Regions from separate parts of the Paenibacillus sp. MDMC362 genome, predicted to be linked through region 3. Evidence: riboswitches for the same ligand, from Rfam matches in the RefSeq annotation. Region 3 holds a riboswitch; each other region holds the start of a gene.
What was found. Region 3 has a riboswitch for ZMP and ZTP ahead of DP091_RS26340 (bifunctional 5,10-methylenetetrahydrofolate dehydrogenase/5,10-methenyltetrahydrofolate cyclohydrolase). Riboswitches for the same ligand answer to the same signal wherever they lie in the genome.

Region 1 (10,583 bases), on a different contig from region 3:
ATCGATCATGCACTATGGCTGTATGACCGGCAGTACGTAGACAAGCTGATATTTACAGGGGGACGCGGTTCGGAGGATGAACTTGCCGAATCGGAAGTTGCCAGGCAGTATGCCATCGAGCACGGTGTTCCAGAGAGTGACATCCTTGTCGAGACGGCTTCGACGATCACCGAGCAGAATCTGCACTTTGCCAATAAGGTAGGAGATTCAGCAGGGCTGTCCTCTTACCTCATTGTAAGTGACCCGCTGCATATGAAGCGGGCGATGATGATGGCGGAAGATATGGGATTGGAAGCCAATCCTTCGCCCGCAGCCCGAAGTGCGTATCAAAGCCTGAGTAGCAAAGTTCCTTTTTTAATCAGAGAAGTCTTTTATTACATCGGTTATCAACTGGCTTCACCATTCCGATAAAGGATGCGCAGAGGAAGGCCGTATCCTATTACAGATTCTGGAGATCGTTCGCAAGCATCTGATGGCTGTCCTTATCGGTTACCATATCAAGATAACTTGTCGCTTTTTCTTGGGACACGAGAGCTTGCTCCTTGTTTCCCAGGCTCAGATAGGCTCGGGCTTCTGCTTCATACCCGTAACCTATATAGAATGGTTCGAGGCTTGCCGATGATCCGACAATGATGCAGCGCTTGGCATAACGCAGCGCTTAATCGCCTTGTCCCACTACCGCATACACTCTGGAGAGCTGCCAATATCCTATGGAAAGGTTGCGCTGTGTATGATCCTCAACCCGTGTCCAGTGCCAGAACGAGCTGTGACACATATGAATCATGTTTTCCTCGTCTTCCGGTGTACGTTGTTTGTTCTCCAAGATCCCCCATACTTGATTGAAGCAGTCTATCGCAAATTGTTTATGTGTTTGTGGTTCCTGATTGTCCATGCCTTTTCCTCCGATATATGTATGCGTTATAAAGCCGGTAAATGGATCGTAAAGGTTGTCCCATGGTCGGGTACGCTCTCGACGTTCATCGTACCGCCATGATTATGAATAATGTTCTTGGTAATCATCAGTCCGAGTCCCGTCCCGGTGTCTTTGGTCGTAACAAAGGGCTGTCCCAGGGATTGGATTTGCTCCTGCGTCATGCCAATCCCTTCGTCCTGCACGATGATTTGAACCTCTTGAGCGTTATGCAAAATGTCCAAGGTAATGGTTCCGCCTTGATTCATCGCTTCCATGGCATTTTTCAGCAGGTTGATGAACACTTGCTTGAGCTGGTTTACTTCACCCTGGACGAAGACTGGTGCCATTGGATAATGAGGGATGATCTCGATATTTTTGAGGGCTGCTTGAACCTTCATAAGCGTAATGATCTGTTCCATAATGGCAAACACGTCGATGGGTCCGCTGACATGGACGCTCTGCGGTTTCGAGAGCACCAGAAGTTCATTGACAATGAGCTCGATGCGTTTGAGCTCCGATTCAATGATTTCAAAATAGAGCTCGTTGCTGCGTTCCGCAGATCGCAGCAATTTTACGAATCCGTTAATCGAAGTTAAGGGATTCCGAATTTCATGGGCAATGCCGGCGGCCAACTGGCCGGCGGTGGTCAGCTTCTCGGATTGCATCACCCGATCCTCTTCCATCTGCTGCTCTGTGATGTCTTTAAAGATCCCGACTGCCGCTTTCTCGCCTTCATAATTTATGATCAACGTGAATCCCGTGACCATTTTCTCCTGCCCGTCTAAACAGCGTATCAGATAATCGACGCTTCCGATCTCTCCGCTTTCGGCATATTTTGCCCTGCGTTTCATCAGTTTGTTATGGTCCGACACATCGACGATCACATCCGTGGATATTCCCAGAATGTCACGGGGGTGAGTCGCGTTAATGAGCCTGAGCGCTGCAGCATTTACGTAGTGTATAATGCTCTTCTTGGTTATGAACACGGAGAGAGGAAGCCCTTCCATAAGCTGGAGAAATGCGTTTTCCTCCTCAGTAAGCTTCTGTTCCTTCAGCTCAAGCTGTTTCATGAGTTGTCTCAGCAGTGTTCGATCTTCAAACTGCACCAAGTAGCCACGGCGACGCTGATCCAACTCCTGCAGCATGGTGCATATACTGAGATATACTTCACGATTGGACGGATGGTGATAAACATATTCAAATCTAGCTGGGAGCGGCGGATGATCTTGAGCGGTCCTCGCATTCCAAATCACTTGATTCAATAATGCGCGGATGCTGCTATCTTCTTGTGGCGCCCCGGCAGTTAACTCCTGCTGTGAATATCCCAATAGATCACTTAGTGCCGAATTGACCTTAAGAATCGAACCATCAAGCGATATCAGTGCCATTCCGATTACGGCTTGCTCAAAGGCAAAATCATGATTAGGGTTGGAATAGGGCAGCACAGCAAGTCTCCTTTCAAATATCTGACAGGAATGAATTTATCCATATTATATGTTGGACCTTATCATACATCAATCCTTTAAAGCGATAGATCTTAACTTAGCTTCAAGTTATGACGAAACTCAAGATAATCTATCACATGTCATAGAAAAGAAAGAAAATGAGCGGTGCATTTATGGTCATGACATACATAGCTCAAGAAAGGCAAGGCAGGAGGAATACCTTGCCTTTCCGAAGAGACACAGCTGTTATTAAAGAACCGTTTTTTTCAGATTATGAATCTCATGAGCCAGAGATTGCTTAAGCTCATCCGTTATGGGTCCCATAGGCAATCGGAGGGAGTCCGACGAGATGATGCCCTGATTGGCAAGCAGCCATTTAAGCGGAGCAGGATTCGACTCTTCGAACAGCTTTTGAATATAGGGAAACAGCTTGTTAAACTCGACCTCGGAACAGAAGAAATTCCCTTGGGCTGCTAATCGAAACACCTGAAGGAAATCCTCGGTATTCATATTAGCCGACGCCAGTATACCACCAGAGGCTCCATGAACAAGCATTTCATAAAAGAGAGCATCATTACCGCATAGAACGGGCTTCGTATCGTATGGGGATAAGCTTCTCAAAAGCTCTGTGCTTGCCGTGCTGTCTTTCATCCCGATCACCCCGGGTATCTCCATGATTCTTCTTATGGCATCAACAGGTAGCCGGATTCCGGTACGCGAAGGAACCTCGTATAAAATAACGGGGATTCCGATTTCGGCCACCCTTCGAAAATGATGGAGGATGCCGTCGATCGAAGGGCGACTGTAATACGGCGTGACGACCAATACCGCATCAGCACCGATCTGGCCAGCCAGTTCCGTTCGCTTCATACTGGATACCGTATCGTTCGTACCGGTACCAATGATGAGCGGCAATCGTCGTTCGTCCAGACTCCTCCGTGTTTCTTCCACGATCTGTACGACTTCCTTCCAAGCTACAGTGGGCGCTTCACCGGTCGTTCCGTTGATAACCAATCCCTGAATATCACAGGATAACAAATTCTTTAAATAACGATGATAAGACGGAAGATCCAGTTCGTAATCCTGTGTAAAGGGAGTGATCACTGGAACATACACGCCATGCAGTTCTTGCTGACTCAGCATAATCTTTCCTCCAATTCGTGAGTGATGGCTATACTTTAACATAGGAAATAAAATCGGAGTTATCTATAATAATAGATAATTATTATCAATATTATTGATAAGGAGACAGCGATGGAACTTATTTATCTGCATACCTTCAGAGAGGTTGCGATTCGCCAGAGCTTTACGAAAGCCGCGGATGTGTTGGGTTATGCCCAATCCAGTGTAACCACCCAGATTCAAAAGCTGGAGAAGGAATACGGCGTCAAGCTGTTCGAGCGATATGGCAGAGGCTTGCGCCTGACGAAGTCCGGCGAGGAGCTGTTCAAGTATGCCGTTCAAATGCTGGATCTGTTCCAGCAGTCGAAGGAAAAGCTGACCAAGCAAGGTGGAGGAACTTTATCGATCGGAACGATAGATTCGCTGGCCGCTTATTTTCTTCCGTCCGTCATTCACAAACTGAAACAAAGGCATGAGGATCTTGTCATCCGCTTACAACCGGATCGTGAAGATAGCATCCTCAGTAAGGTGAGAGAGGGCGAGTACGATCTCGGTCTTATTTTGGATCATAAACCGGAGGATTCCTCCTTGAATTGGATCCCCATTCGGGAAGAACCCCTCCTGCTGATTGTCCATCCGGATCATCCCCTTCGTGTTGAACCCGTCATAGAGTTAGAACACCTGGCAGATGCCGAATGGATTATGCCCGAGGATAGCTGTAATTATCGCATGATGTTGGAAAAGGTGCTGCGTGCCAGCGGAGTTCCAATGCGAATAGGCCTGGAATTGGGCAATCCAGAGGCGATCAAGAGATATGTGATGTCCGGTACAGGTATTTCATTATTGCCACAGATGGTAGCAGAGGAGGAAATCAGGCGTGGTGAGCTTGCGATTCTTCCCTTTGCCCATTCTGACATTCAACTGGACATTCAGTTGGTAATCCACCCCAAGAAGTGGCTGTCGCAATCGCTGAAGGATACAATCGATATGCTGAAGTCTAAATCCTGATGTCGCCTAACGGTGATATTGCAATTAACGGGAAGATTAAGTATGATTTAAATAACAATGTATAGGTTTGTGTGTGACTGGCGTAGCATGGGGGACCATGAGGGAGCACACAGATGACGACGGCCGTACGCCTGGGCAGAGGTAAGGGAAGCTTATTTTCCTTACCTCTTTATTATTTTCTGCTTTTTTTTATAAGTCTCTGAAACTACGAAAAGGGGATAAAACAACGATGTTAAAAACGAAGAAAATACTGCTGCTAGGATCGGGAGAACTGGGAAAAGAAGTCGTGATTGAGGCCCAAAGACTGGGTGTTGAAACCGTAGCCGTCGATCGTTATGCCGACGCTCCGGCCATGCATGTTGCCGATCACAGCCATGTCATCGATATGCTGGATAGGGAGAAATTACGCGCCATCATTGAGCTGGAGAAGCCGGACCTGATCGTACCCGAAATCGAGGCGCTCGCTACTTCGGAGCTGGTTAGACTGGAGGAAGAGGGGTACCGGGTTATTCCAACTGCCAGAGCTGCGAAGCTTACGATGGATCGTGAAGGGATTCGCCGGTTGGCTTCCGAGGAGTTGGGACTGCCTACTGCGGGCTATCGATTTGCCGATACTTATGAGGAGTTTAAACGGGCTGTCCTGGACATGGGTTTTCCGTGCGTAATTAAACCGCTGATGAGTTCTTCAGGCAAAGGCCAGAGTGTATGCCGCTTAGAAGGGGACATCGAGTCCTGCTGGAACATCGCCATGGAAGGCGGCCGCGTGCAGAACGGCAGAGTGATCATTGAGGAATTCATTGCATTCCAGTCAGAGATCACGCTTCTGACCGTTCGCTCCGTCAATGGCACAAGCTTCTGTGCGCCAATCGGTCATATTCAGGAGAGCGGGGACTATATCGAATCCTGGCAGCCGCACAACATGTCCGAAGAGCAAGTGGAGGAAGCTAAATATATTGCAAGGACGATTACCGACGAGCTTGGCGGATATGGATTGTTTGGTGTTGAATTGTTCCTTGCCGCGGATAAAGTGTATTTTAGCGAGGTGTCTCCGCGACCGCATGATACCGGCTTGGTTACGCTGGTGACGCAAAATTTATCTGAGTTCGCGCTTCACGTCCGTGCCATTCTTGGGTTTCCGATCCCGGAGATCGAATTGATAACGCCGGGAGCCAGCCGTCCGCTGAAAGCAGCGCGAGAGCTGGAGAACTACACAATTACCGGTGCCGAGCAAGCACTGGCTGTTCCGAATACGCAGCTGCGCATTTTTGGGAAACCGGTGACCAAGGTTGGAAGACGAGTCGCAGTTGCGTTGTCAACCGCCGGCACAGTAGAGGAAGCGCGGGTGCGTGCGAAGCAGGCTCTGGATAAGCTAGCTGTTGAAGAAGCATAAACAATCCCGACTCAAAAGGTCAGCCGATTTGCCGGTTGATCTTTTTTTATTGAAATGACTTCGCCGATCAAAATCCGGTGTGAACCGTTCAGACCATAGGGAATTGGTATCGTTATGATTTTGGATGATAAATATGCAGAAATTTATGTTCTTTCATGATAAGATACACAAGAATACAAACGACCTTCACCCATTATAATGTTTTCAAGGTGCTGCTCTATATAGGCACAGTTAAATCGTTATATTATCAAAATAAATAGATGAGAAAACGTTTATGACGGCATAGGAGAATCTACATGAGAGACATGACGCAAGGAAGTCCGATCAAGCTGATCATCATGTTTACGATCCCGCTTTTGATCGGAAATATTTTCCAACAATTTTATAATATGGCGGATACCCTGATTGTGGGGCGCACCATTGGTGTGAACGCACTTGCGGCAGTCGGATCGACGGGAAGTATTTTGTTTTTTGTCATTGGCTTTGCCCAAGGCTTGACGGCAGGTTTATCCATCATAACGGCGCAGCGTTTTGGCGCCAAGGATATCGCGGGCGTTCGCAAAAGCGTGGGAACGAGTATATGGATTAGCCTTGTATTCACGGTTGTTCTGACCATTGTGAGTGTCATATTCACAAGGCCTGTCCTCGTCATGATGAACACGCCGGCGGAAATTCTGGATGATGCTTATTCGTATTTAATCGTCATTAACTGGGGTGTTGGCGCAGCCGTGCTGTTCAACCTGCTGGCGAACCTGCTCAGAGCGCTTGGGGACAGTCGGACACCGCTTCTATTCTTGGTGGTCGCAAGCATTCTGAACATCGTACTCGACCTGTTATTTATTCTCGTATTTAAGATGGGAGTAGCCGGAGCGGGGCTTGCCACGGTAATATCGCAGCTGTTCTCCTGCCTGCTCTGCTTGTTATACATTCATAAAAAGGTTCCGCTTCTGCAGTTTAAGAATGCCGATTGGTCCATCGATTGGAAGTTTATTCGGCAGCATATGTGGGTCGGTTTCCCGATGGGCTTCCAAGCCTCCATCATTGCGATCGGAGCCATCATTCTGCAGATTACGCTTAACGGTCTCGGAGCAACAGCGGTAGCCGCATATACTGCGGCTCAGAAGATTGATATGCTCGCTACGCAGCCCATGAGTTCCTTTGGCATCACGATGGCGACTTTTGCAGCCCAGAACTTCGGCGCGAATCGCATAGACCGCATCAAGCTTGGAGTTAAACAATGCCTATGGGTCTCGGGATCATTCAGCATCGCCGTGGGGCTGCTGGTGATATTCGCCGGTCCTGCAGCCGTCAGCCTCTTTGTCGGTCAAGGACAGGAAGAATTGCTGTCCCTTAGCAGGCTGTATTTCTTATCGAACGGAAGCACCTATTTGCTTCTGTCGCTGTTGTTCATCTACCGCTTCACGCTGCAGGGATTGGGACAGAGCTTTATCCCAACTGTAGCCGGCATCATGGAACTGATCATGCGGGTACTGGCTGCCATCTTCCTGACCGCGCAGATCGGATTCCTCGGCGCAAGCCTGGCGAACCCGCTGGCTTGGCTCGGAGCCGTCATCCCGCTCGGCATTGCCTACTACCTGAGCATTAAAAGGTTAAGTACGCCTGCTGCTCCCGTCTCCATACCGGTCCAGGCTTAAGATTTTATGCAATCGAGTTCAGAACGAATCATGACTTAACGAACAGAAATCACTCTGTTGTTCAAGAGCCATGCATTCGTTCTTTTTTTTGCCTCAAACAGCGTGAAATGAAGCATTCCAAACTTGGATGGGCCGCGGTAAGATCACATTAGATTCTTTTAACTAATTTGACAGATAAGAACAGGAGGGATTGCCTTGTATAAAGTGCTGCTAGTGGACGATGAAGCCGACGTAAGAGAGGGACTCGTGCAGGAAATCCAGTGGGGAGCCTGCGGATTCACGATCGAGGGAACGGCGGAGAACGGGAGAGAGGCCGTGGAGCTTGCGGAGCGGTTGGAGCCGGATGTTGTCATTACCGATATCAGTATGCCGTTTCAGGATGGGCTCCAGCTGGCCTCATGGCTCAGGGAGTTCCAGCCGCTGTGCAAAATCGTGATCTTAACCGGATACGATGAATTTGATTATGCCCGTCAAGCGATTACGCTCAGCGTGGACGAGTATTTGCTTAAACCTTTCTCAGCCGAAAGCTTTATGGAGCTATTGAGGAAGATCAAGGACAAGATTGATGTGGAGGTTGCAGAGCGCGAGGATGTGCGCCAGTTGAAGGAGCATTACCGCACGAGCTTACCATTGCTTCGGGAATCGTTTCTTGCGTCGCTGCTCACTCGGAAATTGCCCCGCTCGATTATGGAGGAGAAGATTCGAAATTACGAATTATCTTTGAATGGAGGTTGTTACCTGGCTGCGGTTATGGCATTATATCCCGCTTCGGTTGATAAGGAGCAAACCTCCTCAGCCTCCCTGCGCCATTCTGGAGACCTGGATTTAATGCTGCATGCCATGCTGAACATTGCCAAGGAGCTCCTGGATTCCTTATTTCTTGTAAGCGCATTCATATATCAGGATAGCATTGTGCTGCTGATTGCGAACGATGAGAAGGAGGACGATGCGTGGTTTAGCGAGCTGCAGATGACGCTTGACCGCTTATTAAAAAGCATTCTTCATTATTTGAAGCTGCCGGTTACGATTGGCGTGGGCTCACAGGTGGAGAATCTGTCAGACCTTAAGCTTTCCTATCAGGGTGCGCTGCTGGCGCTCGACTACCGGTTGATTCTTGGTGCCGAGAAAGTCCTTTTCATTGATGATGTCGAGCGTCCGAGACCGGAGGGGGTTCGTCTGGATGAATTAAAGGAGCAAGCGCTGATCCGCAGTCTAAAGCTTGGAACCGAAGAGGAATTAACCGAAGCCATTTCGCACATATTGGATGAACTCATTGGCGCCTCATGTACCATTCAGGACGTTCAGGTGTACCTTTTGGAGGTTGTAACGGCTGTATTGCGATCGGCCAAAGAATCCGGGGTCGAGCTCGAGCTGTTGTTCGGGGCCGGATTTCAGCTGCATGCGGAGATTTTTAAGTTTTCCGGATTACAGGAGGTTAAAGCTTGGCTACAGGACATTAGTTTGACCATACGAAAGCATATTGCCAGCTCCAGGCAGCATGCGTATAAAGACATTGTGGAAAAGGCGCTCCAATATACACGGGAGCATTACGTTGATTCGGAGTTATCTCTGCAGAAGCTGTGCATGCAGCTTCATATTAGTACAGGCTATTTTAGCGCTGTGTTTAAAAGAGAAGTCAAAATGACCTACGTGCAGTATTTAATGCAGCTTCGGATGGAAACGGCTAAGGAGCTTCTTCGATCATCGGATCTTAAAGCTTTTGAAATCGCGGAGCGTGTCGGATTTGCCGATCCGAATTATTTCAGCTTCTGCTTCAAGAAGTTGGTCGGCATCTCACCCAAGGAATACCGGACACAAGCGAGGGGGTAGATCTGGTGAAAATCGCGTATGACAAGCGGAACTCGATTAAACCAACCATTCAGCAATGGATTAGGCGATTTCGCGCACACAGCATTCAATCGATCATCATGTGGTCCTTCTCTGCATTTATCTTGCTGATCGTGATCGTGGTGGCCGTTCTGTTGTTCAATAAATTCTCGCGATCGGCGGAGCAAAGCGTGTTTCTGAATGCCCAGCAAATCGTGGATCAAGTAAGCTATAATCTCGAGGATTATGTGGACGGGATGGCGCAGCTGTATCGGGCCATTGAGGAAAACATGCTCGCGGACGGGCAATGGGACGATGAGCAGGTTACTCAACAGCTGAACACCATCATGCGAAGCCGGGATGATATCGTCTCCATCGCATTATTTAATGAACAGGGCCATATGCTGAGGAACCATCCTCCTATGCCGGTTAAGGCCAGCGCGCGGGTGACGGAACAAAGCTGGTTTCACTCGGCGATGAGAGTCTCCAACCATCTGAGCTTCTCACTGCCGCATGTGCAGAATTTGTACGACCATACATTTAAATGGGTTGTCACGATGAGCAAAGGAATAACGGTTGTTCATAACGGGGAGCCAACCTATGTCATTCTGCTGGTAGATATCAACTTCAAGAAAATCGATGAGCTAAGCAGCCGCATTAGCTTGGGTAAGCGGGGGTATGCGTACATCATCGATGAAGGAGCGGGAAACATCGTGTATCATCCCCAGCAGCAATTAATTTACATGGGGCTTCGGAATGAGAGCGTAGAGCGGGCACTCACTTCCTCTGATAGCTACATTGATGAATCGGACGGAGTCAAGCGGTTGAACACGGTGAAATCCGTCGTTAATATAGGATGGAAAATCGTTGGGGTTTCCTATTTGGATGAAATCATGACCACAAGAGAAGAGGTCAATCGTTATCTGGTTCAGGTCGTGGCGGTGGTTCTGGTGCTTGCCATCGTGGTTTCCCTGATTCTCTCGTCTATGCTGACCCGCCCCATCCGCCGGATGGGCAGAACGATGAAGGCGGTGGAACGAGGTGATTTCAACGTGGAGCTCCCGATGCAGGGACCACTGGAAGTGGTACAGCTGTCCAGCCGGTTCAATCTGATGCTGGATAAGATAAGGCAGCTCATGAAACAGATTGTGAAAGAGCAGGAATCGAAGCGCAGATACGAGCTGGAAGCCCTGCAGGCTCAGATCAACCCGCATTTTTTATAT
Region 2 (10,583 bases), on a different contig from region 3:
TGAGCGTGAAGCTGCACGGACAGGAAGTGGAGGAAGATATGCCGGATCCGAATGCCTATCGCCCGGCAACTTCTAAGCAGGCGTAAGCTTTTCTTTACGGGAAGCTCAATAATTACGGAGACAAACTGAATAACCGATCTAAACAAAGATGCGATTCCGACTGGGGATCGCATCTTTTTTTGGTATTATGCCGCGCCACTCTATGATTTTTTATCGAAATTGCTAGATTCAACGTTTATATCTTTTACCTGCGGACATACTGATAGCATCATAGAGTTTCGTTCATAGAGAGGCGGTTGTCCGAGATGAAAAATGTTAGTGAAACCCTCCGTATTATCGTGAAAAAAATGGTTGTGCTCTTATCCTGTATGTTTATGGTTATCATGGCTTGGGAGGGACAGCAGATTGATGCTTCCGTTGTTGGCGGTCCGATCCCTCAGGAATCGATACGACTTCGCATACTGGCGAATTCCGATAGCCCGTCCGATCAGCTGGTCAAAAGAGAGATTCGTGATTCGGTCGTTGAGCAAATGCAGCTCTGGGTCCTGCAGCTGGAGAATCCGCAAAGCCTGGAAGACGCCAAAGAATTAACCCGGCAGCATCTTCCGGAAATCCGCCAATTGGTGGGTGAAGAGTTGAAGAAGAGAGGGATTACGTACAGTTACACCGTAGAGCTTGGCGTTGTGCCGTTCCCGACGAAGTTATACGGAGGCACGGTGTATCCGGCCGGCGATTACGATGCGCTGCGGATTACGTTAGGCGAAGGTCAAGGGCAGAACTGGTGGTGCGTCTTGTTCCCGCCGCTTTGTTTCATCGATGGTGGCAGCGGGGATGCGGCGGCTCAGCCTGTTGATGCAGGTATCCAAACGGTTTCAGCAGAAGCCGGCGAGGCTTCCCAAGAGGAAGCTCCGAAGAATGCAGGCGACAGTGAACCGGAGGTCCGCTTCTTCTTGTGGGATATGTTCCTTGGCATTTGGAACTGGGTGGTAAGCTTGTTTTAGGATTATAAGCGAGTTGATTTTCAATCCTGATCGGGTATGATAAACTTTGAAGTAGAAGAGTGTGTTCAAAAAGGTGGATTTTCAGCAAACGCCATCGAAAGCATCTGCTTAGGCCCGGCTGAATTCTAGATTCGATGCCGAGCTGCTTCCTGATTCGCTTCGTGTTAGATATAGAATTTATAAGTTATCTTGCTGCGCTGATGAAATTCTGTATCGCAAGAAAACCTACCTTTAAATCGCGGTCGTTCGTCCTTGAATTGACCTCGATTGGTTTTCTTATCAAAAGCGGACTTTTTGAACAACCCTAGAAGAGTGCTTTCTCTTTGGCGCGACTGGTTTGAGTGGGAACCGGCACGGGACTGAAGAACGAAAAGCGCTTTTTATTTTGGGGCATAGCAACACACGCGTTGGAGTTTATATATTTCATATACAGAAAGTTTGGGATAGGAATGGAACAGAACGGGAATGGCATGAAACTTAGTCAGCAGCAGGATAACGGCTCCCGCCAGGCTGCTGCAAATTCAACCCAGGTATGGCATGTATCGAACTCGCTGTCCAGGGAGAGCTTGAGTTTGGAGAGGGAGGCGAAGCAGGCCCTGCAGGAAGCGGGGCAGGTGCTGGAGCGGGGCGGAACGGTGGCTTTTCCGACGGAAACGGTCTACGGGCTTGGCGCAGATGCCGGTAACACGGAAGCGGTCGAGCGTGTGTTTGCCGCGAAGGGCCGGCCGTCGGACAATCCATTGATCGTGCATATTTCGGAGCTTACTCAGCTTGACGGTTTGGTCCGTCATGTGAATGAGACGGAAAGGGCGCTGATGGCAAGGTTCTGGCCTGGGCCGCTATCGCTGGTGCTGCCCGTTAAACCGGGCGCTGTATCCCCACGTGTGACGGCGGGGCTCGATACCGTTGCCGTGCGGATGCCGGATCACAACGTGGCGCTGGCTTTGATCAGCGCCGCCGGGCGTCCGCTGGCTGCGCCGAGCGCGAACCGATCCGGTCGGCCAAGCCCGACGCTGGCCAGCCATGTCCTGGAGGATTTGGCCGGGGCGATCGACGGCGTCCTCGACGGCGGCCCTGCCGGGGTGGGCGTCGAGTCGACGGTGGTGCAAGTCGGGGAAGACGGCGCCGTCACGGTGCTCCGCCCGGGCGGCGTCACGGCCGAGCAGCTTGCCGCCGTTGCGGCAAGCGTGCGGATGGACCCGGCGCTGCACCGCGCCGCCGGGGAGGCGGAGAGCCCGGCGCCGCGCTCGCCGGGCATGAAGTACACGCACTACGCACCGAAGGGTGCGATGTGCGTGGTGCAGGGCCCGCGTGCCGATGCGGTGTCGGCACGCATCGCGGCCGAGCTTGAGGCGGCTGCCAGGCGCGGGGAGGTGACCGGCGTGCTGTCATTCGACGAGCACATCGGTCACTACCGCGCGGACGTTGCCGTCTCGCTCGGCAGCCTGGCCGCGCCGGAGGAAGCGGCCCGCCGGCTGTACGCCGGCTTGCGCCGGTTCGATGACGAAGGCGCCACCTTCATCCTGGCCGAAGCATGTCCGGAACAAGGACTCGGGGCAGCCATCATGAACCGGCTGCTGAAGGCCGCGGGACACCACATCATCGATGTGAATTAAAGCTGCCGCATGAACGCTTTTGGCATGATTTCCACCTTGTCCGCATATGGTGTACAAGACCATGGGACTTGGGGGAATGGGCATGCTGGAGGCGTCTGTCCAATCGGGACAGCTTGCGGCGATTCTAATGATGGCGGTTGCTCTCGGACTGGACGCATTTTCGCTTGGAATCGGTGTTGGATTGAGAAGCGGTATGCGCTTAGGCCAAATGCTGGGCATCAGCTTCATGATCGCATTGTTTCATATGCTGATGCCGCTGCTGGGCTTATTTGCCGGCCGCTATGTTGGCATGTTACTGGGCCACGTTACAGGGCTTGCGGCCGGCGGGCTGCTGCTTTTGCTGGGCGGGCATATGATGTATAACGCCTGGCGTGGCGGAGAAGGACAGCGAATACAACCTACCGCATTTTTAGGCATGCTGCTGTTTTCGCTTAGCGTCAGCATCGACTCCTTCTCGGTAGGCGTTTCGCTCGGAATGTTTGTGGATGATGTGCTGTTTATCGTGACTTCCTTTGGGGTGGTGGGCGGTTTGCTGTCCATTCTCGGCTTGCTGCTTGGCCGTCAGGTAAGCAATAAGCTGGGGGAGTACGGCGAAATGCTCGGCGGACTAATTTTGGTTATCTTTGGCATCATGTTTATTTTTTGAAGCAATATTTGTTACAATAACCCCAAAGAACCTACGAACGGGAGGAACGGACCGTGAAAAATATATTGTTTGTCTGCACGGGAAACACCTGCCGCAGTCCAATGGCTGAAGGCATGCTGCGCAAGCTTGCCAAACAACGGGGCATTCCGCTGGAAACGAAGTCCGCCGGCGTCTCGGCCGTGGACGGAATGCCGGTGTCCCATCATACGGAATCCATACTGCGAGACCAGGATATCCAGGAACGCTTGGTGTCCAAGCCGTTGACCGCGAATCTGGTGGAGTGGGCAGACCTGATTCTGACGTTGACCCAGTCGCATAAGCAGTATGCTATAAGGCAATTTCCGTACGCCGCGGACAAGATGCACACGCTGAAAGAGTTTGTTGAGGATGACCGCCGGGTGCTGGACGATCTGCGGGAGCAGGATAGTCTGTATGCAGCGCTTGAGCTGGCCAGGTCTCTGGGCCACGATGTCAGCGACCGTGACCGGGAGCGTCTGATCGAGCTGCGTCAACGCATCCCGAGCTTCGATATCTCCGATCCTTTCGGGGGCTCGCGGGAGGAATATGAAGCCACGGCCGCAGAGATACGGACGGCGTTGTTCCGTCTTTTGGACAAGCTCGAAGCGGATCGGCATAACTTAACCTAGCCTTTAGTGATATGAAGCCTGCCATTGGGCTAAAAAGCCACTTGCCTTTCGCATGGTATTGCTTTAAGATGAAGTTGAAAAACACATGATCCGGTGTAACTGGCGACGAAGTGGATGAAACCACGATGGAGCATCGGAATATACGGCCGGTCGCCTGGGCAAAGAGCATTTGGAGCACAATACGTGCGCCGACTGCTCTTTTTTCGTCTTTTGCGCCCGATTTGGGTTATAATGGAACAAGCTAAAACGCAAAAGCGAACATACGAGGGGGTTTTTGATAGATGAAAATTGCATTGGGTACGGATCATGCTGGCATTCGTCTGAAAGAGGAAATCGTGGAAGTCATTCGGGGTCTTGGACACGAGGTGGAGGATCTGGGCTGCGGCTGTTCCGACTCCGTGGATTATCCCGATTATGCCCTTCCGGTGTGCGAGAAGGTCGTCTCGGGTGAAGCGGACCGCGGCATCCTGATCTGCGGTACGGGGATCGGCATGAGCATTGCGGCCAACAAGGTGCCGGGCATTCGCTGCGCGCTGACACATGATGTGTTCTCAGCTAAAGCGACGCGCGAGCATAACGACAGCAACGTGATTGCGCTGGGCGAGCGTGTCGTCGGTCCTGGACTTGCTGGCGAAATCGTCAGCGCATGGCTGACGACGGATTTCAGTCATGGCGAGCGCCATGTCGGCCGCGTGAACAAGATCAAGGCCATCGAGGAGCGTTACCTGAAGAATGAATCGCGATAAGTGAACGCGCGTAATACAGCTGCAGCTATCGTGATAAGGGATTGAAGCATCTTCTGTGAAAAATCATCGGGAGGACTGTGACATGACGGATATCTCCAAGGTTTCCTTGAACGAACAGACAGCGCGTATTGTCCGCGAACTGGCCGAAGCGGCCGTCTTAGGGCCGGGTAAAGTGTTGGTCATCGGAGCCAGTACCAGTGAAGTGGTTGGGCGTCGAATCGGTACGGGCGGCGCTCTTGAAACGGCGCAGCAGCTCCTTCAGGGCATTGCCAAGGTCCAAACGGAATTCGGTTTCGCGGTGGCCTATCAATGCTGTGAGCATCTGAACCGTGCGCTTGCGATGGAACGCGAGCTGCTCGAGCGGCTGGGCTTGACGGAAGTGGCGGCAGTTCCCATTCCGGGTGCCGGCGGGTCGATGGCTTCCGCAGCTTACCGCAGCATGAAGGAGCCCTGCCTTGCGGAATCGATTGAAGCCCATGCCGGTGTTGATATCGGCGAGACGCTGATCGGCATGCATTTGCGGAGAGTGGCGGTTCCGTTCCGGCCGACCGAGCGCTATATCGGGGAGGCGCGTGTTACTGCGGCTTATACTCGCCCCAAGCTGATCGGCGGAGAACGTGCGGTGTACCGACTCGAGCAGAGGGATGATTCCACGCTGTGCGATTGATTCGATTGAGAACTCGCTTTTTTAAGGATGACTACTTGTAGTGTTAATTTTGCAAGAAAAAATAACGATTGATTTGGGAGGATATGAACATGATGGAACATTTGCGGAAGAGTGACCCGGCTGTATTGGAAGCGATGGATTTGGAGCTGAAGCGTCAACGCAGCAACATTGAGCTGATTGCCTCTGAGAATATTGTCAGCGAAGCGGTTATGGAAGCAATGGGGACGGTACTGACGAATAAATATGCGGAAGGCTACCCTGGCAAACGCTATTACGGTGGCTGTGAGCGTGTGGATATCGTGGAAGATATCGCCCGTGACCGCGCCAAAGAATTGTTCGGAGCCGAGCATGCCAACGTTCAGCCGCACTCCGGTGCCCAAGCGAACATGGCGGTATATTTGGCAGCGCTGAAGCCTGGAGATACCGTGCTCGGCATGAACCTGGCCCACGGCGGCCATTTGACTCACGGAAGCCCGGTTAACGCTTCCGGCCTTCTGTACAATTTCGTTGCCTACGGCGTGCAAGAAGACACGTTCCTTATCGATTACGACGAAGTCCGCAAAGCGGCATTCAAGCATCGCCCTCGTCTGATCGTCGCGGGTGCAAGTGCCTATCCTCGCATTATCGATTTTGAAAAGCTTGCTGCCATCGCGAACGACGTAGGCGCGTTGTTCATGGTGGACATGGCTCATATTGCAGGACTCGTTGCGGCAGGTCTTCATCCGAATCCGGTTCCGCATGCCCATTTTGTAACGACAACGACGCATAAGACCCTTCGCGGACCTCGCGGCGGTATGATTCTGTGCAAAAAAGCTTGGGCGCAAGCGATTGATAAAGCGGTATTCCCCGGCTCCCAAGGCGGACCGCTCATGCATGTGATTGCTTCCAAAGCCGTTGCGCTTGGCGAAGCCTTGGATCCGTCTTTCAAGACGTATGCAGAGAATGTCGTGAAGAACGCGAAAGTGCTGGCCGATACCCTGATCGAGGAAGGCCTGAACATCGTATCCGGCGGAACCGATAACCACCTGATGCTGGTGGATACCCGTAATCTGGACATCACCGGCAAAGACGCGGAGAAGGTTCTGGACTCCATCGGGATTACCGTGAACAAGAATGCCATCCCGTTTGATCCGACCAGTCCGTTCGTAACAAGTGGTATCCGTATTGGTACCCCTGCGGTTACTTCCCGCGGTATGGATGAACAAGCGATGGTGAAAATCGCGAAAATTATTGCCATGACTTTGAAGCAGCCGAAAGACGAGGCAACGCTTGAAAAAGCAGGCCGTTTGGTGGCTGAGCTTACCGATCAATACCCTCTCTATGCTGAAATGAAATATTAATCACAGTTTCCTTCGCATAAGAAGCCTATGATAAGAGGACCCCGCCTGATGCAGGTGGGGTCCTTTTTAGGCGCTATGAACATTCTGGCCAGATTGCCATGCTCTCATTTTCCCAATCAGGTCCTTTCGCGGTTAGCATCAATATAGGCGAGAATGGAAAACCTAGGTTCAGGACAGAAGAAGATCCGATTCCGTTATAAGGTCAAAAACTCATGGAATAAAACATGACCCGTGCAGGTGTCAATTGACTAGAGGGAATGATATAATAGACAGGATTTATGGAGCTCACAAATATTTACGCCCATATTGAAATAACATTTGTACTCAAACCGGAGGGACCAGACATGGGAAAATTGGTGATTTGTGATCACCCGTTGATTCAACACAAACTTACATTTATCCGTGATATGCGGACTAACACAAAAGACTTTCGCGAATTGGTAGACGAAGTCGCGACTTTGATGGCTTATGAAATTACGCGGGAGGTTCCTCTTGAATCGATATCCGTGCAGACGCCGGTCGCTGAAACCCAAGGGAAAGTCATTTCCGGCCGCATGCTCGGCTTGGTTCCGATCCTGCGCGCCGGTCTGGGCATGCTGGACGGCGTTGTCAAGCTGCTACCAGCGGCAAAGGTAGGGCATGTCGGGTTGTTCCGTGACCCTGAAACGCTTCAGCCTGTTGAATATTATACGAAGCTTCCAACCGATGTGACGGAACGGGAACTGATCGTCATTGATCCGATGCTCGCGACGGGCGGATCCGCTATCGCTGCGATCGACGTGCTGAAGAAACGCGGCTGTACCCAGATCAAGATGATGAACCTCGTGGCTGCACCGGAAGGTGTGAAGGCTGTCCATGATGCCCACCCGGACGTGGACATTTATGTTGCTGCTCTCGATGAAGGTCTTAACGACCATGGTTATATCGTACCGGGCCTTGGTGATGCAGGGGATCGGCTGTACGGCACGAAATAAGAGCCAAGCCGGTCACTCGTACGTCTTGAATATTTGAAAACAAGCAAAGAGGGGTATTTTCAAACATGTCAAAAGTGAAAGTGATGACGATATTTGGGGTCCGCCCCGAAGCCATCAAGATGGCGCCGCTCATTCTAGAGCTTCAACGTCACCCTGAGCATATCGAATCGGTCGTTTGTGTTACTGCGCAGCATCGGCAAATGCTGGATCAGGTGCTGGATGTGTTCAAGATTGTTCCGGATTATGATTTGGATGTCATGAAGGATCGTCAGACGCTCAACGAGATCACCGTGCGCGTCCTGGAGGGTCTTGAGCCTGTTCTGCGTGAAGCCAAGCCGGATATTGTATTGGTGCACGGCGATACGCTGACAACGTTCCTGGCCAGCTATGCAGCCTTTCTGCAGCAGATTCAGGTCGGTCATGTGGAAGCGGGTCTGCGCACATGGAACAAGCTGAATCCTTATCCGGAGGAGATGAACCGTCAACTGACCGGCGTGCTTGCTGATCTTCACTTTGCGCCGACGGACTGGTCCGCCGAGAATCTCCGCAAGGAGAACAAGCCGGATTCCCGCATTTATGTAACCGGTAATACGGCTACCGATGTATTCCAGTACACGGTGCGTGAAGGTTATACCCATCCGGTTCTGGACTGGGCGAAGGGCAAACGCTTGATCCTGATGACAGCACACCGCCGCGAATCCCAAGGGGAGCCGCATCGTCAAATATTTGAAGCGGTAAAGCGCATTGCCGATGAATTTGAGGATATTGCCATCGTATATCCTGTACATCCGAGTCCAGCTGTTAAAGAGCCGGCTCATCGCATTCTGGGAGATCATCCACGCATCAAGCTGATTGATCCGCTGGATGTCGTGGATATGAACAATATCTACACCCATACGCATTTCATCATTACGGATTCCGGCGGCATGCAGGAGGAAGCTCCGTCATTCGGCGTGCCGACGCTGGTGCTTCGGGATACGACCGAACGTCCGGAGGGCATTGAGGCCGGTACCCTGGAGCTGGTAGGCACCCAGGAGGAGAATGTGTATGAACGCATTAAGGTTCTTCTGACCGATCAGGAGCTCTACGAAAAGATGAGCAAAGCTGCTAATCCGTATGGCGATGGACAAGCTTCACAGCGGATTGTCAATGCGATTTTGCACCATTTCGGCATCCGAAAAGAGCGCCCCGAGGAATTTCACAGAATGTTCACAAAGGTATAGTTTACCGTATTCTGATGAGCAAGGGGACAGCATACAGTTGAACTGTACGGTTACCGCGGCGTTTTGCGCAATTTAGACTGCTCAAAACGCCGATTTTACACGGTAAATCCATCAAATCGATTCATTGACAAACTCTTGTTATATTCAGTAAAATGAGTTGGGATTAGAGGTTCATATGAAAAATCCGAAAAGTCAAGATAACCCTTGGTTGATAGCGCTATACATTAGCGGGGCGGGCGGTTTGCTTGCCGCTTACATTCTCATCGGTTTTTTTACCGGGCGATGGCTCATGAATCATTTGGACGGGCCCAGAGTGTGGCTTGCCATTGGTACGCTTTCGGGGCTCTTTGTAGGGATTTTGAATATCGCTCTTCTCATTAAAAAGTTTCTGGGGGCGCAGGCGTGAATGATTTGACTTCCATTGTGAACGCTGTATTTAGAGTATCCTTACTCTTATTGTCTGCCTTGTTTCTCGGATGGGCTCTCTATCCGGAATTTCGCCCGGTTTTTATGGGGTTGATCATGGGCACGGCGGCGGGATTGTTTAATGTTCGCTTCCTCTCCATGAAAGTGCAGAAGCTGGCGCAATTGGCTGTCGATCCGGAACCGAAAAAGTACAATTTTGGCTTCATTACGAGATTGTGCATCGGGCTTCTGATTGTGATCTTCGCCGTAAAACTCGAACAGGTATCCCTCGGCGGTGCAATTGCCGGTCTGTTCATACCCCAATTGTTGACCATTCCTGTCAGCATTGTGTTCAGTTTGAGAAACAATCATTGATCAGCGCTAACTTGGAAAGGGGTGAAAACAATTTTATGCATGATTCACCGATTATCAAACTTGGCGGATTGAATATTGACCTTTCAGCGGTATTAATGCTTCTCGTCACCTGCGTGGTGGTGTTCGTATTATGTCGACTGGCGGTACGTAATCTATCTGTCGAAAACCCTTCCAAACTGCAAAACTTCATGGAATGGGTAGTGGAATTTGTGCAAGGCGTCGTAGCGAGTGCGATGGATCTGAAGAAAGGGAAAGCTTACATATCATTGGGGCTTACTCTCATCCTGTTCATCTTTGTAGCGAACTTGCTGGGCCTGCCGTTCTCAATTATCACCGACTTGCCGGAGAACTTCGAAGTCTTTGGTCAGCCAATTCTGGCTACGCTCGGACTTGAACATGGCCACTACGCCCACGTATTGTGGTGGAAGTCGCCAACAGCGGATATTTCCGTTACGGCCGGTCTTGCGATCGTTGTGTTCGTGCTCATGAACTATCTGGGCTTGAAGCTGAATCGCAAGCATTACCTGAAGCATTACATCGAACCGTTCCCGATCTTCTTGCCACTCAATATCATTGAGAACCTGGCAAAACCTATCGCTCTGGCAATCCGGCTTTATGCCAACATTTTTGCCGGCGAGGTACTGATCACGGTGATTCTGAAAACCGGCTTCTGGGGCATTCCGTTTATGGCCGCATGGCAAGGTTTCAGTATCTTCATTGGTGCATTGCAGGCGTTTATCTTTACGATTTTGACAATGGTATACATCTCGCAAACTACGATTCACGAAGAGCATTGATCAACTCGGACGAATCCGCCGTAACAGCGGTGTTTTTCGAAAGAGATATTTTCTATAGTTTCACCAAATTTCAATTTTGAAACAATTTTAAGGAGGATATTTAACAATGGAATTTTTGGCAGCAGCTATTGCAGTAGGTCTGGGCG
Region 3 (10,583 bases):
AAAGCTGTAATTTCTCGAACCTGCTGCATGCGAATGCATGAGCAACGGGATCGTCACAATTTCATCCGGCAGTAAAATTCATACTTCCGAGGTTTATTTAACAAGGAAGCTGTCGTTTTCGAGCGGGAGCCGAGTAACAGCACGATTTTTCTTAAGATAACTTAGAGCAATGCTAGTATGGAAAAGCCCTCCTTATATGTTAAGGGGGGTTATTGAGCGTGATGATTCTGAGTTCTGAAGCATTAAAATAAACGGCGAGCCAATGGGCTCGCCGCCGCTGGTTTGCTCTTCCTTGATCCATATAATTGTTGCCGGCTTTCAAGGTATTCAGTGAGTTGATTAAACGTACCGCCAAATCCTTGTTTCACCATCGGAGCCATTTCATCAAATGCTGCTAGTTCTTCTGCAGTTGCGTTAACAGGTCCCCCTTGCATGGTAAGCGTGGTTTTTCCATCGTTTTCTTAGGAATACCCTTGAGGCCCCCACCATTTGCCGAAGATTTCAGGGTCGGTCCATACTCTAAAAACCAGTTCCCTGGGGGCATTGAAAACACGTGACAGAAGTAAGCCTTGTTAAGGGGACTTTTTATGGGAAGTTTATAAGATAAAATCCGAAGTAAATAGGGATATATCCATTTAATAAAAAAAGCCAAACTCGTCTGAACGAGTTGGCTTATTAAAAGCGACCGCAGTCTGTTCATTATTTGTTTATCGGTTGGCCGGCATATGCTTGGACATTTAGCGGAGCTGTGAGGTATTTTGGAGCTTTAGCTACAAATGCCTGAAAATGGCTGCTCGCATTGTGGAGCCCCACAGCTTCCTGGTCTTTCCACTGTTCAACCATGAGATACGTGTTATCCTGCTCCGTATCTTTAAGCAGCTTATAAGATTCATTTCCTTGTTCCGCGCGGGATGCCTCAATAAGTTCTTTTACGGATTCCAGAAATTCTGCCTCTAGTTCACTGTTTACTTTCATTTCTGCATGAATAATAATCATCGCGATGACCTCACTTCCACTCCGCAATACGATCAATAGGAAGACGGGTCGTCAGACGCGCTTCTTTGGCAGCTTTACCTACAGAGATGAGCATTACCGGCACATAACGTTCTTTCTCCATACCAAATGCCTCCGCAATCCGCGATTTGTCGTATCCGCCAATGGGGTTCGTGTCATATCCACGGGCACGAGCAGAAAGCATAAGCTGCATGGAGACCAAGCCGCTATCAATAAGGATCATTTCACGGAAAGACTGTGCCGGAATACGTCCGAAGAGATCGGTATAGTTTGCCATCATCTGATCTTTAATCTCTTGTGGCAGATAACCGCGTTCCACAGCGCTACCCATAATTTCATCTGCATTGTCGAATGCGTTCATATCTCCAAATACAGCAATGACTGCGGAAGAAGTTGAAACTTGCGTTTTGTTCCCTGGTGCAAGCTCTTCAAGCGTCGCTTTACCTTCCGGGCTATCAACGACAAGAAATCTCCAAGGCTGAAGATTAACGGATGACGGAGCCAAAGTCGCTTCTTCCAAAATTTCAGTCATTTCTTCACGGCTGATTTTGACCGATGGGTCGTATACCCGCACGGAGCGCCGGGAAGTAATAATTTCTTTATAATTATTGTTTAGGGAAGTTACAGTCATGATATTCTCTCCTTTAATCTCTATAAGTTAATTGGTCTTACTTGGTTCTTTCATTTGTTGAATTTGGCTGTTCAGTTTCTGTAGTGTTTGAACAAACGCAAGTCGCTCTGATTCCGTAAGGTCTGCCTGCAGTTCCTCCATAAAACGATCTTTCTCTGCCTTAAAAGCTGCTACTTTACTTTTGCCCGCTTCAGTTAGCTGTACCAACGTAATCCGGTTGTCATTCTCACATCTGGTTCGGAGAAGTATTCCTTCCGCTTCCAGCTGCTGAACATGACGGGTCACCGCGGCTGGATCAATAGACACTGCCTTCTGCAGATCCGATTGGCTAATTTGGCCCCCCGTCAGTTTGCATAGGAGTTCGAGCCGATTGGGGCTAACTCCAGCACATCGTTCAAACCGGGTCGAAATATGCTTGTTTAAATGCATTAGCAAATACAGCAGGTCTTCCGTATGGCACGTAGCGATTATAAAGACCCCCTTCAATTCATTGACTCGTCAATGTTTGATGGGTCAATCATATACTTTTGTTTTCTGAAAATCAAGTCTTTTGCATAAAAAACTGAATCGGATTTCATGTATAATAGAAAGTAGTTTCCTAATTCATAGAGTTGAGGAAAGATAGTTATTCATGGAGAATGTAATGCTAACGCATGAACAACATAAATCAGGAGGACAAGGTTATGGCAAAAGCAAAAGTTCCCAAGAGACCCACTAGAGATGAGTTTGTACTGGAAGAGCTCGGAAATCAGCTTACGGAAGCTTACCAGGAGGAATCGGTCATCGTACTGACGGTCTGGGGATGGGAAGAAGCAGTCCGCGGACAAATCGATCAAATGGACTCCCGCACAGGGAAGGTGCACATGAAAGAAAATGGCGTCATTACGAAGGTTCCTTTTATGGATATTATGGAAGTGAATTATCCCAGGGACTAATTGGAATTATATCGAAAAAGGAGATCCTGCGAGGATCTCCTTTAGTTTATCTCTGTCTAACTATAACCATCTATTCGCTGTCATTGTACCACGCCACTGAGCAAGCTTTCCCACTCCTGAACGATGTGGTTTTTGTCCAGACGATGGCCGATCAGCGTAAGATATCCACGTTGAAGCTGCAGCTTGCTTGGCTTACATTCAAGCTGTGAACCCGCCCACTGAACTAGAGAGGGACCCGTCGAGAGCTGGATGTAGCCTTTGGCCCGAATCAGGCTGGAGCCAAGTGCAGCGAGAAACGTCTCGATCGCGCTCAACTGAAGCGGGAAGGGGGATGGAGCAGATAAGGTCAAAGTATCCATGCCCGTGAAGGATGTGCTGCGGTGTCCAGACTCTTCTCCGTGCAGATGGCTATGGTGGTCATTGGCAGGTCTCTCTGGCTGGTGATGCGCATGCTTGCTGTGATCACTAGTCAACGGTGTGTCTTGCGTACGATCCGCAAGATTCCCTGGCTTCCCTTGCGAAGGTGGAAACGAATGGCTCGGGTCCTTAGAGGGCTCAAGCTGAAGCTGTAGCGTCGAAAACACTTCATTTTCATCCAAACGGCTGTAGTCGGTTACGGCCAGACTTGCCGCCGTGTTTATTTTTCTGATGGAGGTCATGACTTTGTTGATCTGTTTATCATCGCATTCCCCCGCCTTGTTAAGGATAATCATATCCGCGAAGCTAATCTGTCCCCGCAGGGTGCGCACCAGTTCACGACTGGATGCAAAGAAGCTGTTGTACTCGAGGAATTTGCTGCAGTCGGCCAAGGCAATTTTGCGCTGGATTGAGATTCGATCAGCCAGGGACGGATCCTGCAGATCCTCAAGAATCTGTTCAGGATTCGCCACGCCGGTCGTTTCGATGAATATGAGATCCGGCTTCTGATCGAACAGGGTTTGTAATGCTTGACCCATCTCGTCTCGCCTGGTGCAGCAGATACATCCGTCGAGCAGCTTCTCAATCGGAAGATCGGGGATTTGGCCGGAAACCGTATCGCCATCCACATCTTGTTCGCCCATCTCATTCATAAGCACGGCGGTTCTCCACTGCCGCTTGGCGGCATATTCCAGCAGTCTGAGCAGCAGCGTGGTTTTGCCGCTTCCCAAAAATCCGCTTATCAATACAACGGGTATCTTGTTCATTTATTTGTTACCTCCTTGGTCGGGGTTATCGAATACAGCTCGTCAAACTCTGCGACGGAGTCCGGATTCGTGAAAATGTAAGGGGATGCCGGCTGCTCGATCGGCTGAATCTGCTTCGCTTGAATTTGCAGAGTCTCTTTACCATTTAAGGTGGCTACCTGGATCGTGCCATCAATCTGGACCCACGTATCATTTGCGAACGACGCAGCATTCGTGCCGCGCACAAGAACCCCGAACGGTACGGCGTCGGCGGTGCAGCACATCACGAGGAATCGGCTGACGGCAAAGGTATCCTCATTCATATGTCCGTCGCGGAAGACGAAACCTTGCACCGAGATGGTTTTTCCTTGAAAATGCTCCTTGTACATATCCATGGCCCCGACAGTTTCCGAGAAAATGTCCGGTTCTACCTTAATGACGGGCAGCGAATATAAGCGCTTGGCAAGCTCTGCAAACTCCACACTATAGATGTCCTTGGCAACGAATCGTTCGTTCAAAGCGATATTTTCATCTGCCCCTTGATCCAAACCGGGTAATCGATTATCCGTCCCTGAAAAGGCGGACGTGTTGCGGTCATCGGTTTTACGCCGTACATCGGGATTCGGATAGGTGTAGATCATTCCTTTTTTGGATGCCATATCGCTGCCCAAGGCTTGGTCCGGCAGGAGCAGGCCAAACAGCAGCGGCACCGAGAATAACCCGTATACCGTTACGTTTTTGACAAGGCCGGTAGGCAGAGGGTGCTCGCAATCACACACCTCTCCGGAATCGCCCGAAAGAGAATGCCACATCATTCCGAATGCAATGAACAACAAGGGAACCGGGCAGAGAAGCAGCAGGGTCTGCATATGAGGCGCAAGGTAATATTCGAGCGAATCTGAAGCATTCAGATGCATGATATAAGCGGCGAGAGCCGCAACAAGCAGCGACCGGAGCATATAGTGAATCCGTATCCTCAAACTGGACTTCATTCTCCCAATCACCTCCAATCTCAAGCGGATACCTGATGATCCTACACGGTCCCGGTAATCTCGTTTGGTTTTTCGTCAATCTTTTATCCTTAGGCAGCTATCCACCCAAGAGTGCGTTGACGGCTACAGAGCCGATAAAGACAAGCGTCATCACCAGCAGGCTTAAACCGATCACGAATTTAGTCTTGAAAGTAGTCGACAGCATAAGCAAGCTTTTGAAATCCAGCATCGGGCCGAGCACGAGGAAGGATACGAGCGGACCTACGGTGAAGGTGTGCGTGAACGCCGATGCCACAAATGCATCCGAAGTCGAGCAGAGGGACAGAATGAAAGCAAACCCCATCATGAACAGGTAAGAAGCGGCGGGACCGTTCCCCAATGCCAGCAGCTCTTCTCTAGGAATGAAGGATTGGATGCAGGCTGTCAGGAATGCGCCAAGAACCAGGTATTTGCCCATTTCGATCAATTCGTCCCCGGCGTGGACAAACAGACTTCTCCAGGTTTTGGGATGCTCGTGCAGCTTGCGTTGACCAACGGCCGAATTTTGTTCGGAAAACTCTTGTAAGGAACGCTTGAGCGGGTTGTTCCTAGAAAATACATAGACAAGCAAACCTACCGTTACCGCGACTGCAAAAGCCAGTCCCATCCGGCCGATCGTTACCTCGGGATGTGAACGGAAGGCCATGATCGTCGCAGCGAACACAATGGGGTTCAGGATAGGCCCGCTGAGAATAAAGGTTACAGCGATGTAGGCAGGCATCCCCTTAAGCATCAATCTTCGGACGACCGGGATCATCCCGCATTCACAGATGGGAAAAACGATCCCCAGCATGGAAGCGAACAGGACGCCGATGACCGGATTTTTGGGCGTGATCCGACGCACCCACTGTTCTTTAACGAACAGCTGGAGAAGGGACGACAGCAGCACTCCAAGCAGCACAAAAGGAAGCGCCTCAAGGAAAATGCCCGTAAAAACCGTTTTTACCTGCTGTATGTCACGGCTTGATATTAGACCTGAATCGTTCTGCAGCCATATCGTCAAGACCGGTATCACGAAGACAAGCGGAATCATGAAGGGCAGCATTTTGAAGATTACCGGATTTTTCATTCGGGCCTCCTGGAGCGAATTGTTCTTAGGACATTCTATGCTTGTACCATCGGCAACATACTAGATTCTTGCAAATTAATCAAAAGAATTACGATTTAACACGTCAACTTCATGACCGGTAGCGCGAAGTCCAAAGTCGTGGTATATTTAAAAAAGTTATCTGTGTGTTACTGGCGTAGCTTGGGGTACCAAGAGGGAGCACATAGGATCATATGCCGTACGCCTGGGCAAGAGGTAAGGAGACGATCAGTCGCCTTGCCTCTTTATGTTTTTTAATACAATGGCGAAGGAGCGGATTAGCATGAGTAAGGAACCCGTAATTTTGGATGGAAAAAAGGTATCCGATGATATTAAGGATAAGCTGGCGGTGAAGGTACAGGAATTGAAGCAGCACGGGATAACGCCTTGTCTGGCAACGATTCTAGTTGGCGATGATCCAGCTTCGGCGACCTATGTGCGGATGAAGGGAAATGCTTGCGAGCGCCTTGGCATCATATCCAAGAAAGTGGTGCTGGAGACATCGACATCGACCGAGGAGCTGCTCGCCGCGATACAAGAGCTGAACGAGGATCCGAATGTCCACGGTATTCTGCTCCAGCATCCGGTGCCGCATCATATCGATGAACGGGCGGCTTTTGATGCCATAGCCATTGAAAAAGACGTGGATGGTGTGACCACGCTCGGTTTCTCGCAAAATGCGTTTGGTTTTGCCGATTATCCGTCTTGTACGCCTGCCGCGATTATTGCGATTATGGATTATTATGATCTGCCGATCGAAGGGAAGCATGCCGTGGTGGTCGGACGCAGTCCGATTCTGGGTAAGCCGGTATCAATGATGCTGCTCAATCGCAATGCTACCGTTACGATCTGCCACTCGAGAACGAAGAACCTCGGGGAGCTTGTGTCCCAGGCGGATATCGTGGTTGCGGCCGTAGGCAAGCCTAATTTCATTCAGGGGAACTGGATTAAGCCGGGAGCCGTTGTATTGGATGCCGGCTACAATAAAGGGAATATCGGCGACTGCGATTATGAAGCCTGCGCAAAGGTGGCATCTGCGATTACACCGGTACCGGCAGGTGTCGGCCCCGTTACGATTGCTACATTGCTGAAGCATACCGTCGAATCGGCCGAGCGAACCGTGCAAGCCTAAGGGAAATCCATAGACCATTTGTTTATGAATGAAGGGTGCGCCGATGAATTGTCCCCTTCGAATCGTTTACTTTCTAGCAAGAGCCTGGAACTTGGAAAAGATATGGTTCCTGCCATAATAGGCTTGGAGTCCCCATTTCACGGATTCCTGGACGTCATGGTATAGTTAGGAAAAAAGCGAAACGAAGGGGAGAGATTCATGCACAAACGAAACATGATCCATTGTACTGCCCAACTAGGAGCTGTGGAGGACCATCTGTTCGTTGCAGCGCCGCAAGCGGCTCTCGGGAGCACCGAATGAAGAACACGATTGCAGATATTGCCAAAAAAGCCGGAGTCGCCAAAAGCACGGTCTCCCGTTTCTTAAACGGAGGCTCCGTCAGCAATGCAACACGCCAAAAAATTGAGCTGGTCATTCAGGAAACCGGCTATATTCCGAATTCGTTTGCACAAAGCTTGAAAGCGAAGAAAACCAGCATGATCGGCACCATTGTACCGCGTCTGGATTCATTCTCAGCATCCCAGACCGTTGCCGGCATGGATGAAGAGTTAAGGAAACACGGTTATCAGCTTCTTATTATCAATGCAAGCCAGGACTTATCCAGGGAGATTGAAGCGCTGTATGATCTCGCCAGGCAAAAAATATCTGGCATTATTTTATTTGCCACTCAAGTGACGGAAACCCATCTTGCCGCGATTCAAGAGATCGGCATCCCTGTCATCCTGTTAGGACAGCAGCATAAGGATGTTCACAGCATGATTTATAACGACTATGCCGCAGGCTATGACATGGGCCGATATGTGCTGTCCAAGGGACATCGCCATATTGCCTATATCGGGGTGACGGAACAAGACGTTGCTGTCGGAGTTCAGCGGAAGGAGGGGTTTCTGAAAGCGGTAAGCGAGTACAGTGAGGCGGAAGCGGATCTCTATGAGAGTGGATTTAAGATGTCGGATGGTGTAAAGACCGCATGGTCCATTTTTGAATCGAACCGAACGATGCCAACTGCCGTGGTCTGCGCAACGGACAACATTGCGTTAGGCGTTATGAAAGCGGCACATATGAAGGGCATTCAAATTCCTAACGAACTCTCCGTTACCGGATTTGGCGGATACGACGTAACCGAGGTGATTCATCCTGGATTGACAACGGTTAAATATGGATATTCCCAAGCGGGTCATCTCGCCGCACAGCATATTATGAAGCTGGTCAACGACGAGCCTGTGGATTTTCTGACGGTTATGAGCTGCGATATGATTCATCGCGAAAGCGTTGACAATCTAAAATAGGTATTTTATACTGAAAAAAGCGGAACCGGTTCCAATACTGCATTTGCTTGGTATTGGAGCTGTGTTCATTATTTTTACTCCTTATTGGAACCGGTTCCACTATAGGTGAGTTAGGCAGATGTTCATGGATAGCATGAACCGTTTGATTTTTTTAGTAAGCCCATTTATAAGGAGAAGAGATATGGACAGAGAACAGAAATACCGACGCCTGGATCAGGCTTCTCCCGAAGAGCTTTCCTCCCTAAGGGAGAAAGTGAAATTAAGCGAATGGAGGCAGAGGTTTCACGTACAGCCCATCATGGGCTTGCTGAATGACCCTAACGGGTTTTCTTATTATAACGGGGAATATCACTTATTTTACCAATGGTTTCCGCTGGGTACGTATCACGGCTTGAAATACTGGTACCATACATCCTCGAAAGACCTGGTGCATTGGCAAAACCGAGGCATCGCCATTGAACCTGGCCACTCGCAGGATGCTTATGGCGCTTATTCGGGCAGCGGAATCGTGAAAGACGGCAAACTGTATCTGATGTATACCGGAAATGCGCGGGATGAGGAATGGAACAGGCAATCTTATCAATGCATGGCCGTGATGAACCGTGATGGATTGGTCACGAAGCTCGATAAGCCGCTGATCGACCGTGTGCCGGACGGATATACCGAACACTTTCGGGATCCGAAGGTATGGAAGGACGAAGACAAATACCGGTTCGTCATCGGCGCCCAAAGGGGCGATCAGACAGGAACGGCTGTCGTATATGAATCACCGGATTTGCTGGATTGGACATGTAAAGGGGAAATCCAAACCCGTCTTGAACATTTCGGCTATATGTGGGAGTGCCCCGATTATTTTGAACTGGAAGGACGGGGCGTGCTGCTGTTTTCGCCGCAGGGGCTGAGCCCGCAAGATGACGCATACCGGAACATTTACCAATCCGGATACATCTCGGGCAAGCCGCTGGACCGGAGCACGCTGGAGTTTGAACACGGCTCGTTTTACGAGCTGGACAGAGGTTTTGACTTCTACGCACCGCAGACCATGCTGGACGAGCAAGGCCGGCGCATCATGGTAGGCTGGATGGGTTTGCCGGAGGTCGTCTATCCAACTGACTCGCATGGCTGGGCGCATTGTTTGACTCTTCCGCGTGCGTTCTCGTTCCGTGAGGGCAAGCTGATCCAGCAGCCGGTCCCCGAGTTGGAAGTGCTCCGCAATAAGGCCAAGGAAGCAGCGGATACACTTTACAGTGAAGTGAAGAGTTATGCAGGAGTTGAGGGAACCGTATTCGAGTTGATATGCGAGTTTCATGCGATCGAAGCGGACGCCGTCGGCATTGAATTTCGAGCCGGCGAAACAGAGCGGACAGTCATCTGGTATGACGCTGTCAGGCAAAAGGTTACACTGGATCGCTCATCATCAGGTGCAACGATTGTGAGTGATTACGGAACGACACGAACCTGCATGCTGCATGCCAAAGCAAACACGATCAAATTCCATCTTTTTGTGGATATTTCTTCGGTAGAGGTGTTCGTTAATGATGGCGAAGAGGTATTTACGAGTCGGATATTTCCAAAGCGGGACAGCCGTCATATACGATTTTTCGCAACAAACGGCAGCACTGGCTTGAAGGTCAAGAAGTGGGATCTTGCCCAAGCCGTAAAAGATATAGAAGGGGATGAATGAACATGGCAGCGGATAATCGGAACATTGCAAAGCAGGTAGTGGAGGCCATCGGTGGCAGGGAGAACATCGCTTCCTTTGCTCACTGTGCTACGAGACTTCGTATTATGGTTCACGATCAGAAGAAGATTGACCAGAAGAAGGTCGAGAATATTGATAAGGTCAAAGGCGCTTTTTTCAACTCCGGCCAATATCAGATCATTTTCGGAACAGGAACCGTCAATCAGATTTTTGAAGCGGTTGAATCGCTTGGCTTGGAGAGCACAAGCAAGGATGAGTTGAAATCCGAAGCGAAAAAATCAGGGAATCCGTTCCAGCGGGCGATTCGTACGTTCGGTGACGTGTTTGTGCCGATTATCCCGGTACTAGTCGCCACTGGCTTGTTCATGGGATTACGGGGATTGCTGACCCAGGACACCGTGCTTGCCTGGTTTGGTGCGACACCGGATGATATCTCGGCTAATTTTCTGCTCTTCACCCAGGTGCTGACGGATACGGCTTTCGCTTTCTTGCCGGCTTTGGTCGCCTGGTCCGCGTTCAGGGTGTTCGGGGGCAGTCCCGTGCTGGGTGTCGTCCTTGGTTTGATGCTGGTTAATCCGGCTCTTCCCAACGCTTATAGC

Region 1: linked by a shared signal. The riboswitch ahead of purT (phosphoribosylglycinamide formyltransferase 2) and the one ahead of DP091_RS26340 (bifunctional 5,10-methylenetetrahydrofolate dehydrogenase/5,10-methenyltetrahydrofolate cyclohydrolase) in region 3 are both predicted to bind ZMP and ZTP.
Region 2: linked by a shared signal. The riboswitch ahead of rpiB (ribose 5-phosphate isomerase B) and the one ahead of DP091_RS26340 (bifunctional 5,10-methylenetetrahydrofolate dehydrogenase/5,10-methenyltetrahydrofolate cyclohydrolase) in region 3 are both predicted to bind ZMP and ZTP.

The regions. Positions count from the first base shown of each region.
Region 1 covers NZ_QLYT01000018.1:5,578-16,160, reverse strand. The annotation lists gene DP091_RS09750 (YdcF family protein) at 1-411, shown strand, start outside; gene DP091_RS31800 (hypothetical protein) at 659-892, opposite strand; gene DP091_RS09740 (PAS domain-containing sensor histidine kinase) at 919-2,358, opposite strand; gene dapA (4-hydroxy-tetrahydrodipicolinate synthase) at 2,608-3,501, opposite strand; gene DP091_RS09730 (LysR family transcriptional regulator) at 3,613-4,488, shown strand; ZMP/ZTP riboswitch at 4,552-4,632, shown strand; gene purT (phosphoribosylglycinamide formyltransferase 2) at 4,718-5,878, shown strand; gene DP091_RS09720 (MATE family efflux transporter) at 6,175-7,533, shown strand; gene DP091_RS09715 (response regulator) at 7,729-9,363, shown strand; gene DP091_RS09710 (cache domain-containing sensor histidine kinase) at 9,369-10,583, shown strand, end outside.
Region 2 covers NZ_QLYT01000035.1:9,328-19,910, reverse strand. The annotation lists gene DP091_RS17855 (FtsW/RodA/SpoVE family cell cycle protein) at 1-86, shown strand, start outside; gene spoIIR (stage II sporulation protein R) at 306-1,001, shown strand; gene DP091_RS17845 (L-threonylcarbamoyladenylate synthase) at 1,472-2,617, shown strand; gene DP091_RS17840 (manganese efflux pump MntP) at 2,700-3,263, shown strand; gene DP091_RS17835 (low molecular weight protein arginine phosphatase) at 3,317-3,910, shown strand; ZMP/ZTP riboswitch at 3,996-4,077, shown strand; gene rpiB (ribose 5-phosphate isomerase B) at 4,192-4,656, shown strand; gene DP091_RS17825 (TIGR01440 family protein) at 4,739-5,323, shown strand; gene DP091_RS17820 (serine hydroxymethyltransferase) at 5,413-6,663, shown strand; gene upp (uracil phosphoribosyltransferase) at 7,008-7,637, shown strand; gene wecB (non-hydrolyzing UDP-N-acetylglucosamine 2-epimerase) at 7,703-8,860, shown strand; gene DP091_RS17805 (AtpZ/AtpI family protein) at 9,036-9,266, shown strand; gene DP091_RS17800 (ATP synthase subunit I) at 9,263-9,640, shown strand; gene atpB (F0F1 ATP synthase subunit A) at 9,676-10,437, shown strand; gene atpE (F0F1 ATP synthase subunit C) at 10,544-10,583, shown strand, end outside.
Region 3 covers NZ_QLYT01000063.1:2,009-12,591, forward strand. The annotation lists gene DP091_RS26295 (winged helix-turn-helix transcriptional regulator) at 1-10, shown strand, start outside; gene DP091_RS32415 (SRPBCC domain-containing protein) at 462-560, opposite strand; gene DP091_RS26305 (putative quinol monooxygenase) at 700-996, opposite strand; gene DP091_RS26310 (nitroreductase family protein) at 1,007-1,645, opposite strand; gene DP091_RS26315 (MarR family winged helix-turn-helix transcriptional regulator) at 1,673-2,074, opposite strand; gene DP091_RS26320 (YolD-like family protein) at 2,329-2,580, shown strand; gene DP091_RS26325 (CobW family GTP-binding protein) at 2,661-3,764, opposite strand; gene DP091_RS26330 (TIGR03943 family putative permease subunit) at 3,761-4,735, opposite strand; gene DP091_RS26335 (permease) at 4,833-5,843, opposite strand; ZMP/ZTP riboswitch at 6,000-6,079, shown strand; gene DP091_RS26340 (bifunctional 5,10-methylenetetrahydrofolate dehydrogenase/5,10-methenyltetrahydrofolate cyclohydrolase) at 6,145-6,993, shown strand; gene DP091_RS26345 (LacI family DNA-binding transcriptional regulator) at 7,290-8,282, shown strand; gene DP091_RS26350 (glycoside hydrolase family 32 protein) at 8,464-9,966, shown strand; gene DP091_RS26355 (sucrose-specific PTS transporter subunit IIBC) at 9,963-10,583, shown strand, end outside.